Regions from separate parts of the Thermatribacter velox genome, predicted to be linked through region 2. Evidence: riboswitches for the same ligand, from Rfam matches in the RefSeq annotation. Region 2 holds a riboswitch; the other holds the start of a gene.
The links. Region 2 has a riboswitch for cobalamin ahead of QBE54_RS10360 (ECF transporter S component). Riboswitches for the same ligand answer to the same signal wherever they lie in the genome.
Positions count from the first base shown of each region.

Region 1 (7,987 bases), 250 kb from region 2:
CTTCTGGTGAGAACCGCTCTATTTTGGGGTGTGCAGAGCTTTCGTCCAGGTAATCAAAAAGTGAGGTCAGGTCCTTGAAAATCAGGGCACCTTTTTTACAAAGCGCTTCCAGATATTTCCTTGCTTTGCCGCCGGTAAAGTCGAATTTTACATCAAAGCATTCCTCAAAAAGAAGGACCTTTTTACCCTTTTCCTGAAGAGAGAGAGCCATCTCTAAATTAGCGAGATTACCCTCTCCCCAGAAGGTGGGGGCAATGATTACGAAGTTTTTTTGCATGGCTATTTGTTTTGCTCTTTCAAGGTTTTCTTTTTGGATAGAGGAAAAAGGTTTTTCTGTTACTACTTCAAGGTTCAACTTGCGGGCTGCTTCTTCATCAGCATCAAGCTGGTTTACCACTCCCACACTGACTTCTATACCCTTTTGTAGGAGCAATCTCAACAGAGGTTTCCCACTGCCTCCGCCACATATGAGGTGTACTTTCAGGGGGTGTTTGTGCGGAGTGCTTATACTAAGCGGTATGAAAAAGGGTCGCAGGGTGTAGGGGTGGATTTCCTCCAGGAATTTCACGCCAAACAGTTCGCTGAGAACGGAGCTTTTCATAACTTCTTCAATTTTTCCAAAAGCGAATATTTTCCCCTCTTTCATGAAAAGTGCCTGGTTGCAAAACTGGGCTGCCAGATTGGGGTCGTGAAGAACGCATAGAATGGTAATTCCCTGCTCTCTAAGTTGAGTTAGTATAGACATAATCTCCAGCTGGTAAAGTATATCTAAGTGGCTGGTTGGCTCATCAAGCAGGAGAAGCTCTGGTTCCTGGGCTAAAGCTCTGGCAATCATAACTCGCTGTTTTTCTCCCCCGGAAAGCTGGGCAAAGGGTTGTTCCGCTAAGTGAAGGGTGGCAGTTTGTTGCATGGCTCTGTTTACGACCTGGTAATCCCTAAGGCTTTCTTTCTGCCATTTCCGCCAGTGCGGAAAACGCCCCATCATTACTATTTCATGGCAAGGTAGCTCCAGCTGGTCAGGAAAGTTTTGGAAGACCATGGCAATTTTTTTTGCCCTGGCTTTTCGCGGCAGTCTGAGCAGGTCTTTTCCCTCGAGGTACACCCTCCCCTGAGCGGGTTCCAGTAGGCCGGCAAGCAGGGACAACAGGGTGCTTTTTCCGGAGCCGTTGGGGCCGAGCACGCCCACAAAAGCTCCTCGCTCTATTCCAAAGTTCACCCTGCGGACTGCAGGCAGGGAGCCGTAGTAGAAAGAAAGCTCTTTGGCTTTAAGGTATTCACCCATGGAGTTTCTTCCTTTTGCGAAGAAGGTAGATAAAAAAGGGAGCTCCCAGCAAACTGGTGATAATTCCTACTGGAAGCTCCACGGGATTAAGGATGCTTCTGGCAGCGGTATCAGCCCAAAGCAGTATGATTCCTCCGCTCAGGAAGGAAAAAGGAAGGAGCAGGCGGTGATTCTGGCCAAATAGCAGGCGCATTATGTGAGGAACTATTAACCCCACAAACCCGATTACGCCACTTGCTGCCACACAGCTTGCCACCACCAGGGAACAAGCGAAAACCAGCCACCTTTTCACCCGCTCGATATCCACCCCCATGCTTTCTGCTGTTTTTTCACCAAGCAGCATGATGTTCAGTTCTCTGTGGAAAGCGAGCATGAAGGGTATTCCCGCACTCAAAAATGGCAAAACCATTTTTACTTCCCTCCAACTCCGGTTCCAAAGGCCACCCATTAGCCAGAAGACAATCTGATGCAAATCATGACCGGCAAAAAACATGGAAAGCGAAACCAGAGCCGAGAAGAAAAAACCCACAGCGACGCCGGAAAGAAGCAGAGTCTCAAGCGGGGTTTTCCGGTTTACCTGCCCGAGTGAAAACACCAGAAAAGTGGTTAAAAGCGCAAAGGAGAAAGCCGAAAAAGGCACTGCGTAAAGACCAAAATTCCATTTTTTGAGAATGGCCAGCACTGCTCCAAAGGAAGCTCCGGAACTGATTCCCAGAACGTAGGGGTCGACCAGGGGGTTGCGGAAAAGACCCTGCAGCACTGCTCCGGATATGGAAAGACCGCCTCCTACCAGGGTGGCGAGAGTTACTCTGGGCATCCTAACCTGAAAAAGGATGGTTTTCTGAAGGGGGGAGATGTCCTGCCAGTGAAAAATTGCCCAGAAGTCACCGCTTTGGAAGCGACCTCTTCCAAAAGAAAGTGCTAAAAGAAAACTCAGAAGGAGGCCGACTATTAGACCTCCTTCCCAGAGGAAAACCTTTTGGGATGACCTTTTGGTCGTGTTGCTCGGCTCAGTTATCTTGGGTTGCTGTCTGGGATTGAATTTCGTAGTCTTCAAAACGATACTCACCAAATATTTCAGGGTGAATTATCTTTGCGAATATTTCCAGTGCCTGGACTATTCTCGGTCCAGGGCGGGAAACGATGTCGCTATCTACCCGGGCTACTCTCCCCTCTTTGACCGCTTTTAGGGTTTGCAGGCGCTGATCCTGCAGGAGGAATTGATAGGGAAGGTTCTGGGCATCTCCATGATTTTCTACCACCGTTATAATATCTGGATTGCGACGCAGGAGCTCTTCTAACTCAATACTTACATAGCCCTCAAGGTCTGAAGCAGCGTTTTTGCCACCCGCTTTTTCGATGAGTTCATCAATGAAGGTACCTTTGCCCGCTGTCCAGATAGGTTGGTGCCAAATCAGGTGGAACACCAGAGGTTTTTGGACTTCCGTCATTCCAGCTGTTTTTTCTTCCACCCTTTTTATGCGCTCTCTAAGGCTATGTACCAATGCTTCCCCTTTTTCTTCCACGCCACATATTTTGGCTAATTTTTCCAGGTCAGAGAGGATTTCTTCCATGTTTTGGGGATTAACCAGGTATACCGCAATTCCCAATTCTTCCAGCCTGGTAAGCAATTCCTGGGGATTCAAGGAAGATGCCACCACTAAGTCGGGTTGCAAAGAGAGTAGTTTTTCGAGTTCCACTTCGGTTATGGTGCCCACTTTTTCTTTGTTCAATGCTTCTTGAGGAAAGTTGCAATAGGTAGTCACGCCCACTATTTTTTGAGATAAAGAGAGGGCGAAAAGCATCTCAGTGCAGGAGGGAGCAAGAGAGACAATCCTTGCTGGTGGCTGAGCAAGTTCAACCTGCTGTCCCCGGTCATCGGTTACACTGAGCCCAAATGCAATGTTTGCAAAAAGCAGGACAGAAAGCGCAAAAAAGACGGTAAAAATTTTTAACCGTTTGTACACCGTTAATCCCCCTTTCTCGCTTTTAGGGAAGGAGGAGGGGGAGAGGGAGGGCTTTCACTTGATTATCCCACCTCCTCTTTCCGCGAAGAGTGGTTGGGAACGTCCTGGGCAGGTCTCCTGGCTCCCGGATCCTTGCCTTACCGCACCTTCCCAGCCTTTGCAGGCCAGTGGCTTTTTTGCGGCAGGCTCCCCGGTTACAGTGGCGGGACCGCACCGGATTCACACCGGTTTCCCTTTTAAGGCAGAAAGCCACCCAGAACTCTCAACGCTGAATTACATTATACCACAAAAGAAAAAAAGAGTTTTTTAGGAAATCATAAGCCAGATGATTCCCCAAGCGAAAAGCATCAAGGTTGCCGGGATAAGCAGGCGGTAGACTTTCTTGAAACTTGCTTCGAAAAAGCGACAGGAGAAGATGAAGCAAAGGTGCATGGGTGAAAGCAAAACCCCGGAAAAACCACTCAGGTAGAGAATCGGAAAAACACTGGGGAGCGTTTGGGCGTTGAAAAAAGAAAGGACCATAGGAAAGGCAATACCCACAAAAGCAGCAGTTAAGCCAGTAAGCAGGCCGGTAACCATGGGGAGCAACATGCCCAGCAAAAGAAGCGGGACATCTTTGCTAATTAGAAAACTGGCCATTTTATCGATGTCCTGATTTGCAAGGAGTATGTTTTTGAAAATCAGTACGCCAATTACATCAAAAAGTATTGCCCAGGGAAAGCTTCTGGCAAGAAATTTTCCAAGGGTTTTTAAAGGGAGGCGTTTGGTTATTGAAAAAGTGGCTATTCCCAGGATGGCTCCTATCCAGACGGGAATGCCGAGAAGCACGCTGGCTACGGGCACCATGAAAGGCAAAAGCACAAAAAGCAAGTTTTTCATATCCGGAGCAAATCGACGAGTTTTTTCGGGCAGGGGGATTTGAAGGTGGCGTTTTACCGCGAGCCAGCCCGCTCCCGCTGCTATCAGGAAGAAAGGGAAATGGTGGGCCATAATCCAGGTAGCGGGTAGGCCCGATACGGAAGCAGCAAGCAAAACTCCCGGATAAAGCGGTAGAAAAAATTCCCATATGTGACGGAACCAGTAATTGGCAAAGGCCAATATATCTCCATCCTGGGTGTAAGGTGTAGCTGCTGTTTTTACTAAGGGGGCTGAGAAAAGAGCTCCACCTGGCATGGGTAAAATGCCCACCAAGGAAGGAAGGATAACCCCGGCCAGCTCAGGTCTTTTGAGTACTTTCTGGACTGAGCGGGTTAACACATCGAGTTCTCCGCTGTGAGCCAGGGTACCTCCAAGTAGGGTTACAAAAATAACGCTTAAAAGCAGTGCCAGGTTGTCAGGGTTGGGCCAGAAGGTGGAGGAAACAACCCTCCACCAGCCCAAAGGGTTAAAACCCGAAAAAATCAGCAGAAAAAGAGAAACACCCAGGAGCGACCATCCCAAACTGATTTTCTTCTGGAGCAAAAAAGAACAACTACAAAGATGCAAATTATTTTCAGCGCTGCCAGCATTTTTCCGCTTTTTGTGTTTCAGGCAGAGGGGATAACCAGAACGTAGAGATTACACTGGCGGGGGCCATTGAATTCGTAAAAATAGATGCGTTGTCCTTCGCCGAGCATGAGTTTTCCCTCCAAGGCAATAAGTACTTCAGTTGGAGCTACAAAAGCAGCACCCACTTCAGGAGTCTGAAAGTCCTGGCCCTCTTCCAGGACTTTCTTTAGTAATCTGTTCAGGGGAGGATTGGAGGAGGAAGGGCTTTGGGCAATTCCCTGAATGTTAATTGCTGCATCGCTATGGGGGACATAAACGAACACTCCTGCTTCCTTAGAGCCACTTTCTCGAACCACTTCTTCAATCAGGGGGGTTACGTCTATGGTTTCCTCTCTTTGTCGGGTGGTAAGCACTATGTTTTTAAACAAGTCGACTTCCCTCCCTTTTTGGTTTTTTGGTGCTATATAAATTAGCCTTTTACTGCACCGAACGTCAAGCCCCGTATCAGGTAGCGTTGCATGAGAAGGGAGAAAACGATTACTGGAATCATGGTGATGAGCCCGGCTGCAGCGAGAGGCCCCCAGGCAATACGCCACCCGGTTATAAAGCGTCCCAGATAGATGGGAAGGGTTTGGGCGTCCTTGCTGGTGGTGAGGACCAGGGCCATCAGAAATTCTCCCCAGCTCTGGATAAAAGACAGAGTGGCTACCGCAGCTAAACCTGGAGCAGCGAGAGGCAGGCTTACTCGGGTAAAACTTTGCCATATGCCTGCTCCGTCCACATAGGCTGCTTCATCAAGTTCTCGGGGAATTTCGTTGAAAAAGGTTATCAACACCCAGGTACTGAAAGGAGTGGTGAATACCAGATGAGATAGAATGAGTGCCCACCAGGTGTTCACAAGATGCAGTTTGCTGAAAATAACGTAAAGGGGCAACGCTGCAGCGATTGGTGGTAACATCCTGATGGAGATAATCCAGGACACAAAACCCATTCCACCTATTTTGAAGCGAGATATGGCGTAGGCGGCAAGTGCAGCCACTACGGTTGAGATGAGAGCCACAAAAAGCGCTACTATGGTGCTGTTTCTGAGATAAGGGGTGATGGTGGAGATGGCTGTGGTAACACTCCCAAAAAATCCTCCTTCAAGACCCAGGAAATTTCCCACCGTCCAGTAGCGAGGGAAAAAGGAAGGAGGCCAGGTAAACCAGTCTTCGCTCCTTTTGAAAGCTGTGGTTGCCAGCCAGTATACGGGGAAGAGAAAGAAGAAAAGGGTTATGATTACCAACACTGCTCTTGCAATTTTCCAGAGCCACCTCATTGTCTTTCCTCCTTCAGAGTCCCAGCACTTCTCTGAGTCGCAGGAAGCGAATCAGGAGGTTGGTCAAAAGCGATACTACAATCAAAAGGATTACGCTCAGGGCTGAGGCATAGCCAATGTCCCATCCGAATGATATGCCTACTTTATAAATATAAAAACTGTAGGAATGAGTCGCTGAACCCGGTCCTCCAAAGGTCACCATGTAGACCAAGTCGAATATTTTCAGAATATCGATTAGGCGAATAATCAGCACTACCCAGATGAGGGGCTTGAGGAGCGGGAGTTCAATGTAGCGAAGTGCACTCCATCCGCTGGCTCCATCCACAAGGCTTGCTTCCACCACATCCCGAGGTATGGATTGTAAGCCTGCGTAAATCACCAGGAACACAAAAGGTGTCCACTGCCAAACGTCGATAAGGATTATGCCCAACTGTGCAAAAAATTGAGTGCCCAACCAGGAAACTCTGTCAACACCCAAAAGCGACAGGAAGTAATTGATAGGTCCAAATTCAAAGTTAAACAACATTTTCCAGGCTATTCCTGCTACAACTGGAGGTACCATCATGGGAATCAGGAGAGTACTTCTGAATGTTCTTTCTCCAAAAAAGTCACGAAGGAGGAAAGCAATACCAATTCCAAGCACTATTTCCAGAGGGCAGGCAACTGCCAGGAGCAAGATGGTAAACTTAACACTGGAGCGAGCAGTGCGGTCCTGGAATATTTCTTTATAATTTTCGAGGCCAATAAATTCTGGTTTTTCCCAGGAAGCAAGGGTGTATCTGTGAAAAGACATGTATATCATGTAGGCAAAAGGGTAAACAGTCAGTCCTATGAAAAGTAAAAGCAACGGAAGAACCATGAAAAAGCCAATTCTTTTTCTTCTGTGCAGAGCAGAAAGCATGACTCTCCTCCTCCAGGTGGGGGCATGCATGCCCCCACCTGTTCGCTTTTCATTTGCTCAGGGTTTTTATCCAGTCTTCGGCTACCATATTCAGAGTGTCAATTGAAGCAGGTTGCTGACCAAGCAGAATTTCTGAGAGGGTGCCAACCAGGATGTCTTCGAGCCTTGGCTCTTCAGGAATGCGTGGACGGTGAGATGCGCCTTCCAGAGACTGGATGTAGGCGTCTTTGAGCCAGGGCGAATCGGCTAATACTTCAGGGTCGTAGACAACCGATTTTCGGGTGGGACCTATGCGGTATTTTAGCCACTGAATTTTGTCGCCTTCCTTGCTGGTTGCGTACTGGATGAACTGGAAAGCTTCTTTTTTGTTGTCAGATGCTTCATTGATACCGATACCCCAGCCACCGCTTACTGGAGCACCTCCAGGCATAACTGCAACGCCAACTTTTTCTTCAAATGGCTGCAGCTCAGGCGATTCTTTCCAGCTGGCTAAACAGGCGGTCCACTGGGGAACCATGGCTACCCTACCCTTAGCAAACGCTTCCAGAGTTTCGCCGTAGTCAGAGCCCAAGGGGTCGGGAGCGTACTGCATGAGTTCAATCATATCTTGCAGGGCTTTTACTCCCTCTTCGGAGTTGAAAGCTGGCTTGTGGTCTGCAGTGAAATAATCACCCCAGTCGAGATCCACTTCTCCAAATTTGGCTATACCCTCTTCGCTACGGCGATAGGGACCAAAGAAATTCAAGTACATGTAGAAAAGAGTGTGGGTACGGGGGAACATTAAGGCAATACCGTATTCAGTGGGAGAGTCGGGATTAAACTTTTTGGTAAAGAACTTGGCGATGTCTTTTGCTTCTTCCCAGGTCTGGGGCACGCGAAGCTCTTTTCCGTATTCAGCCTGGAATTTGGCTTTAAGTGTCTCATTTTCGAAAAGGTCTTTGCGATAGAAGAAGAACATGGTTGCTCCATAGAAAGGATAACCAATGCGCTTGTCCTGCCAGTAACCATAGACGTATCTTGCTGTGGGAATA
Region 1 is NZ_CP121689.1:45,348-53,334, forward strand. Features, by position in the region: gene QBE54_RS00240 (ABC transporter ATP-binding protein) at 1-1,282, opposite strand, end outside; gene QBE54_RS00245 (FecCD family ABC transporter permease) at 1,275-2,351, opposite strand; gene QBE54_RS00250 (ABC transporter substrate-binding protein) at 2,293-3,249, opposite strand; cobalamin riboswitch at 3,339-3,521, opposite strand; gene QBE54_RS00255 (DUF401 family protein) at 3,556-4,629, opposite strand; gene QBE54_RS00260 (YjbQ family protein) at 4,776-5,165, opposite strand; gene QBE54_RS00265 (carbohydrate ABC transporter permease) at 5,207-6,055, opposite strand; gene QBE54_RS00270 (carbohydrate ABC transporter permease) at 6,069-6,956, opposite strand; gene QBE54_RS00275 (sugar ABC transporter substrate-binding protein) at 7,006-7,987, opposite strand, start outside.
Region 1: linked by a shared signal. The riboswitch ahead of QBE54_RS00250 (ABC transporter substrate-binding protein) and the one ahead of QBE54_RS10360 (ECF transporter S component) in region 2 are both predicted to bind cobalamin.

Region 2 (7,987 bases):
GTGTATGTGGAAGATGTGGCCCGGGCCAATCTGCTTGCCGTCTTCGCACCTTCGGGCGTCTACAATATTGGAACTGGCAGAGAAACCAGCGTTTTGGAGCTTGTGGAGTTGCTTGAGAAAATTTCGGGTCGAAAGGTGGAGGTTGTTTTCGAAAAAGAACGCAAAGGGGAAATCAACCACATTGCGCTTTCTTGTGAGAAAGCGCGAAGGATTCTGGGCTGGGTGCCAGAGGTAGACCTTTGGGAAGGGTTAAAGAAAACTTTCAACTTTTTCCAAGGTGAGATGTGCAATGCGGGCCATGGTTCTTGAGCGAACGGCTCCGGTAGAGACTTCTCCACTGCTCCTCAAGGAAGTTGCGCTTCAAGGAGTAGAGGACGATGAAGTTTTGATAAAAGTCGCTGCCTGTGGAGTGTGCCATACCGATTTACACATCGTGGAGGGCGAACTTCCTCCCCATAAACTCCCGCTTGTTCCTGGCCACCAGATTGTGGGAAAAGTGGTTGAAAGAGGAAAGAAAGTAAACAACCTTGAGGTAGGTCAGAGGGTTGGTGTACCTTGGATAAACCAGGTGTGCGGGGTATGCCGCTTTTGCAGACAGGGTATGGAAAATCTCTGTGAAAATGCGTTGTTTACTGGTTATGACCTGGACGGGGGTTACGCCGAGTTTGCAATTTTTAGAGAGGAAGCCGCGTATCCGATTCCTGAAGGGTATGAAGATGTGGAATTTGCTCCTCTTCTTTGTGGTGGAGTTATTGGTTATCGAGCTTATCGGCAAAGCAAAGTAAAGGAAGGCGAGATACTGGGACTTTTTGGGTTTGGTTCTTCAGCGCACTTAGTTGCCCAGATGGCACTTTTTGAAGGTGTTCGGGTATTTGTCTTTACCCGTTCTCCGGAACACCAGAAGCTCGCTCGAGAGCTTGGTGCCTCTTTTGTGGGTCGGGCTGAGGATGTACCGCCTGAAAAGCTTGATGCAGCAATCATTTTCGCTCCCGCCGGGCATCTGGTGAAGGTGGCCCTTGAATACCTCTGTCCGGGGGGACGGGTGATAACAGCAGGTATTTATTCCACTCCAATTCCAGAGCTTCCTTATGACTTGGTTTATAAAGAGCGCTGTATACAGAGCGTGGCAAATAGCACCAGAAAGGACGTACAGGAGCTTATTGAACTTTCCAGAAGGCTGCATTTCAAAACACAAATTGAAGTGTTCCCGCTTGAAGAAGCCAATCGAGCGCTTTTGTTGCTCAAGGAGAGCAAAATCCGTGCCTCTGCAGTGCTTTCAATTTAGGTCTTTCTGAGTTTTCCTAATCGAAAAAGTGGTTTTTTTGAAACCTTGTGTATTTTTTTTTCCTCTTCCCAAGTGGTGAAAAGAAGTGCCGTTGCGGGGCCGCAGCTTTTGTAAAGTGGAAGCGGGAAGGGGTTTTCAATCTCTACGGTGAGTCCGGTGCTTTGCAGAAATGTCGTTAGTTCCCAGAACACTCCCTTGGACCCCACCGGGATGATGTCTCCACACAACACGCTTTCTCGCAGAGCAATGATGTCGGAAGGACCAGCAATTTCATTTTGCTTTGCAAGCACTTCTTCTCCAACCGCAGGGCTTCCCAAGAGGAACACGTTAAGACCTTCGCAGCTTTTTTCAAAAATTAGCTCCTCATGGTTTACCATGCCAATCACGGTTACGCCCAGGCCAGTTTGATGGGTGGGGAAGTTCTTTTCTGAAGAGACCACGAAAGGAAGGGGGCTGAGGCCACAAGCCTCAAGCTCCCCCTTGATGCCCGATAACGCTTGTTCGATAAAGGGATAGGGTTCAGTGGAAAGAGTTAACGAAAAAGCAATGGGATTTCCTCCTAAACTCAGGATTTCAGAAAGAGCGACCCGGAAAGTATATTTTGCACAGGTTGCAACCTCTGCTTTTACAAAATCCATGCTTTTGGGGCCTATACCACCTAAGGAGTCGCAGGCAACAAGCATGAGTTCCTTTTCGTTTATTTTGATAAATACCGCATCGCGTCTATTCATCGCTTCTTGAGCATTTCAAAAATTAAGGAGGCAAGGATTATATTCACTGCTGATGCCACAAGCAGAGAAACCACAATCCCGGTAAAAAATCCCCACCCAAAGACTGGAACAAGAGTAGCTGGTGCCAAAACACCATTAAGAAAGACACCACAAGCTATACCCAGAATACGGTTTTTCTGATAGAGCAGCCTGAAAAGTACACATATAACCGCCATCTCGCAGGCAATGAGAAGATGCACTGGCAAACCCAGAGGAAATCCCACGTTGAGCGAGGTGAGAATATGGCCCAAAAACCCAATAACTGCTCCTTCTGGATACCCCAGAAGAATTGCTCCCAAAAATCCAGGAAGAGAGTCGAGAGCAACTGTTCCGGTTGGTGAGGGTATTTTGAGGTAAGAGCCCACCACAGAAAGAGCAATCAGGGTCGCTGTAATAGTCAAGCGTGCTACAGTTGACTGAGCATAGGCTGATTTGGACATGGTATAACCTCCTTTATTTTGCTTATTAAAAATAAAGTCCCCGACCCAAAGCATGCTTTGAGCCGAGGACTTTGCCTTCATCCTCGCCCATCCTTTCGTGGCAGGTCTTCTGGCTTGAGGGCTTCAGCCTACTCGGTGCGCCTTCCCAGCTTATTCAGCCAGTGGCTTTTTACACCTTTCGCTCCCTCTCACAGCGGCGGGTCCGCACCGGACTTGCACCGGTTTCCCTTTTCAGCTCCCCGAAGGAGCAACCACGAAGGGTTGAGCCAGTATTCACTTTCTGAGTGTATGATAGCAAAGAGTAGAGAATTTTCAAGAGTTAGGTGCTTTGGGTGGAGAATTATTTTCTTTACTGTTTTCACCATAGAGCGAACCTCTCCGCAGGTTTTTCTTTGTTACAAGTACGCGCAGTTTTTTCTGATTTTGATTCGTGTTGGGCTGAGACCGGATTATTTATTATTTCAAAGACTTCTTTTTTGCAGTGAAGCTCTTTCAAATAAATTTTTGGGAAAGGAAGCAAAAATCTTCACAAGGAAGTAACATCAGGACATCTAAGGATTTTGGCACTTTTTTGAATTTTGAGTGCTTTGGCAAGCTTTTTTATCTCGAAAAAAGCAAAAGTTCGGAGGGTTATTGTCGGTGCGGGAAATAATCAAGGATTTCGTTCGGGTTATAGTGCCTCTTTTGCCTTTTCAGGAACCCATTTATGAATTTGGTTCGCTCCAGGTGGCGGGTCAGGAAGGATTCGCTGATTTGTGACCTTTCTTTCCAGGGAAGCAATATGTGGGTTGCGATATGCGTCCGGGACCTGGTGTTGATTGTATTTTGAATCTTCATAATATTGAGCTTCCCGATGGTGCGGTAGGAACAGTTTTGGTGATGGATACGCTTGAACATGTTGAATTTGTGCGCAGGGCAATGGATGAAGTATACCGAATTTTAAAGCCAGGTGGGTTCGTGGTAATCAGCTCAGTGATGAATTTTCCAATTCATGATTATCCTTTTGATTACTGGCGCTTTACGCCGGAGGGGTTCAAAAGTTTACTGCAAAAATTTGGTTATCGCTTTGTGGAGTGGGTGGGACACCCCCGTTTTCCCCATACGGTGGTTGGGGTTGGATGCAAGGGAGAGCTTGAGCGCTCAACACAGATGGTTTTTGAGAGAGAGGTTACCCGCTGGAAGGAGCGCTGGAGTTTGTCTGTTGCGACCAATCCAGTTGTTGCAGAGAAAAGGAGAGAACCAGCTGGTTATTACTCATATTCAAGACCTGAGGTGCGCAATCTTATCATGCCTGGATGCCGTAAGGTGCTGGATGTGGGTTGTGGTGAGGGGAATCTCGGGAAAACTCTGAAAGAAGAAAGAGATTGCGAAGTCTGGGGTGTGGAAATTAACCCCCGGGTTGCAGAAGTGGCCTCTGGTAATCTCGATAAAGTCATAGTTGGCGACTACGAAAAGATAGTGGAGGACTTGCCTTCTGATTATTTTGATTGTGTGATTTTTGCGGATGTTTTGGAACATTTTGTTGATCCCTGGGAAGCACTCAAAAAAACCAAAAGGATTTTAAGGAATGGTGGTCAAATTGTGGCAAGCGTTCCCAACGTGCGCCATTGGAGTGTAATCAAGACTCTTCTTGAGGGAAAGTGGGAGTACCAAGAAGCCGGCATCCTGGATCGTACTCATTTGCGTTTCTTTACTGCATCTTCCCTGGTGAGGATGTTTAAAGAAATTGGCTTTAACATAGAAGGGCTGTACACTACTTCGCTTCGTGGAGAAGAAATTCCTGCTGGTTTGATTGGGGATCTAAAAAAATGGGGGTTGAGTCCTCAAAACCTTCAGGAGGAAAGCAGGGTATATCAGTATTTAGTTTCTGCGACTAAAAGGGATTTACCTCGGCTTACTTCTATCATCATCCTCACCCGCAACAACCTCGAATATACTCGGAAGTGTCTGGACAGCATACGCGAATATACTCCAGAACCTCATGAAATCATTGTTGTGGACAATGGGTCAACTGATGGGACAGTGGAATATCTCAGAGAGCAACCCGATGTGAAACTCATCGAAAACGGCTTTAACCTGGGGTTTGCACTGGGCAACAACCGGGGGCTTCTTGAGGCGAAAGGTGATTATGTGGTATTTCTCAATAACGATGTGGTAGTAACTGAAGGATGGCTAAAAAGACTTATTGCTTGTGCCGAATCTGATCCACGTGTGGGTATTGTTGGCCCGCGCTCCAACTACGTAGCTGGACAACAGATGGTTAGAGACATTCCCTATGGAGACGACCTGGAAGCAATGCAGGAATTTGCGCGGAACTGGAGCCAAAGGCATTCCAAAAACTGGGGAGAGGCTTTGCGAGTAATAGGTTTTTGTATGCTTGTTAAGCGTGAAGTTATTGAGAGGATAGGAGGTTTTGACCCTCGGTTTGGCCTTGGTAACTTTGAAGATGACGATTTCTGTATCCGGGCTCAAATTGCCGGTTTTAAAATAAAAATTGCCCACGATGTTTTTGTGCATCACTTTGGAAGTAAGACTTTTCAGAGTGAACAGATTGACTACCGCAAACTCATGCTTTCTAACTGGGAAAAGTTCAAAAGCAAGTGGGGACTTCCAAAAAACTTATCTATTGAAAACGGTTATCGCATTGATTCTCTGCTCCAAGACGTATTTAGCCCCGAAAAGCACATAGTACCCCTGCGGATTGAACCCTATCCGTTGGATGGAGTTCGCTCGATGAGCTATCTTGCTCCTTTTTCGAAAGAGGCACTCAGGTGGTATCTCACCAAATTTTCGCCCCAGGATGAGGTAACTCTGGTTTTGTATGAGGAGGGCAAAGAGGAGGTAATTTTGCAAAAAGTTTCTCAGGCAGTGTTTGAGCTGGGTTTTGACCCTGAAGACTCGCCGGATATTCTGATAGTTCCAGGTCCGCTTGATGAGCTGAAGCAAGCCCAACTTATCAGTGCCGTTTACGCTTTGATGGAACTTCCCGACGTTCCAGATTCCTGGAAGAGATGGGCAGTTTATTTAGAGAAAGCAATACATCGCGGGAGGGTTCAAAATGCCAATTAGGATTGCGATGTCTCATGGAGAGCAAGTTCAACCGGGTAGTTTTGAAACCTTGCTTGAGCAAAGCAGCCAGTTTATAAAAGAAGGTTGCTTTGAGGAAGCAGAAAAATGCCTCTTGAGGATGCAGGAAATAGCTCCTGACTCTCCTTCTCTGTATAACCTCATGGGTTTTTTGGCATACCAAAAGAAAGATTTTAAAAAAGCAGTAAGGAGTTTCGAAAAGGCCCTGCAAGTAAACCCCCACTACGCTGAGGGTTGGAACAACCTGGGTGCGGCATACCTTGCTCTCTCGCGCCTGAGCGATGCCAAAGCGGCTTTTGTGAAGGCAGTGAATCTTAATCCCAATCTTAATGATGCACTTGAGAATCTTTCCTGGATAACCGAGCATTTTTTTGCCCACTCCACCAAATTTCCCACCGTGAGTGCCTGTGCTATCATGAAGAACGAGGAGCAGAATCTTCCCCGGCTTCTTTCTGCACTAAATGGATACGTCGACGAGGTAGTGTTGGTTGACACCGGCTCCACCGACCGCAGCGTGGAAGTAGCACGTTCTTTTGGGGCCCGGATATACTTTCACAAGTGGCGCGAGGACTTCTCAGCCGCCAAAAACGAAGCTCTGGAGAGAGCTCAGGGAGAATGGATACTTTTTCTGGATGCCGATGAGGCAATGATCCCTGAAGACCTGAAAAAGCTGCGCTTAATCCTTACTTACACAAGCCATGAAGCGTTCATGCTGCCTATCAAAAACTTTCTGGATCCCCAGGAAAGAACTTACATGCTTAACTATCTGGTGCGAGTTTTCAGAAGACGACCGGAAATCCGCTATCAGGGTAGGATACACGAAACGGTGGAGGGGTCTTTAGTTGAGCTGGGAAAGAAAGCTTTTAAGCTGTACAGCATTTTTGTTTACCATTACGGTTACAAGAACCAGAAAAAAACAGCTCGGAAAGTTTTTTCAAGGAATTACGAACTCCTCTTGAAAGAAATTAAAGAAAACCCGGAGAATCTTAATGCACTGTCTTATTTGGGGCGAAATTGTTTTCTTAAAGGAAAATTCGAAGAAGCAAAAAATTACTTGCAACGAGTGCTGACTATTTCTCGGGATTTTAATTTTGCGGTATTGACTGCACACCTTGATTTAGCCTGGATTGCAATTAGAGAGGGAGACTTTGAGGAAGCATTCGCGCACCTCGATGCTGTGCGTGAAAGGGAGCCTTATCTTCCTGATCTTTATTACCTTCTGGGACTTGCCCACCACAAAAAAGGGGAATATGCCAGAGCCTTAGAGTGTTTTGAGAAAGTTTTCAGCGTTGATTACAGAAAGAGCAAGTCTTTGATGGTCTTTTTCAGGTTTTCCTGGGGCGATTTGTATCAGAAAATGGGTGAGTGTTACCTGGTTGCGGGAGAAAATGAAAAGGCAAAAGAGTGTTTTGAAAAAGCAAGTGGGTTTTCAGAAGACAACCCAGATCTTTTAAACAATCTGGGAGTTGCAATGGTAAAGCTGGGGGACAGGGAAAATGCAGAGATGTATTTTAAAAAAGCGCTTGAAGCAAATCCTGCCCATCCCGATGCCCGCGGTAATCTCTTTCGCTTTTTACTTGAAGAGGGAAGGGTTGCTGAGGCCAGGGCTCTGCTTTCTCAAATGAAGGAAATTCTGGAGCAGAAGTGAGATTTTTGGAAAAATTTCTTTTCAGACCCTAAAGTTTGGAGGGAGAATGCCGATATTTATATATGAACTTGGGTTTCCGGGAGGTGGTAGATGTACAAAGAGAAGCAACTAAAGAAAACGTAGGCTTGGGTGGATTTTGGTGTATGGTGTAAGTACAAGAAGGCAGGGAAGCCAATTAAAAACCTTATGGAGGAGGTTGATTTTAAATGGGTCTTCGGATTAATCAAAACATAACTGCTTTGAATGCCCACCGTAACCTGGTGGCAACGGACAACGCGCTCTCCAAGTCTTTGGAGCGCCTCTCTTCGGGCCTGCGTATCAACCGTGCGGCTGATGATGCGGCGGGCTTGGCTATCTCAGAGAAAATGCGTGGTCAGATCAAAGGTCTTGCTCAGGCGTCCCGCAATGCTCAAGATGGCATCTCGATGATTCAAACTGCAGAAGGAGCCTTGAACGAAACTCACTCCATTTTGCAACGTATGAGACAACTCGCTGTCCAGGCCGCAAACGACACCCTCACTTCAGAAGACCGGGCTCAAATTCAGCAAGAAATCGACCAGCTCATTGATGAGTTAGACAGAATTGCCGAAACCACCGAATTCAACACCAAAAAACTCCTGGATGGGACTGCAGGCTATGCAACCAGTGCTCAAAACGGTAGTGTGGCTGGTGCAACTTCTACAGTGAATGGAACCGCTTACGCTGCAGGAAGTAGTATAGCAGATGCTGATTTGCAGGCACTGGTTAGCGAGGTTAC
Region 2 is NZ_CP121689.1:2,060,362-2,068,348, reverse strand. Features, by position in the region: gene QBE54_RS10375 (NAD-dependent epimerase/dehydratase family protein) at 1-309, shown strand, start outside; gene QBE54_RS10370 (zinc-dependent alcohol dehydrogenase family protein) at 278-1,285, shown strand; gene QBE54_RS10365 (hypothetical protein) at 1,282-2,016, opposite strand; gene QBE54_RS10360 (ECF transporter S component) at 2,013-2,495, opposite strand; cobalamin riboswitch at 2,577-2,766, opposite strand; gene QBE54_RS10355 (glycosyltransferase) at 3,291-5,564, shown strand; gene QBE54_RS10350 (tetratricopeptide repeat protein) at 5,554-7,230, shown strand; gene QBE54_RS10345 (flagellin) at 7,437-7,987, shown strand, end outside.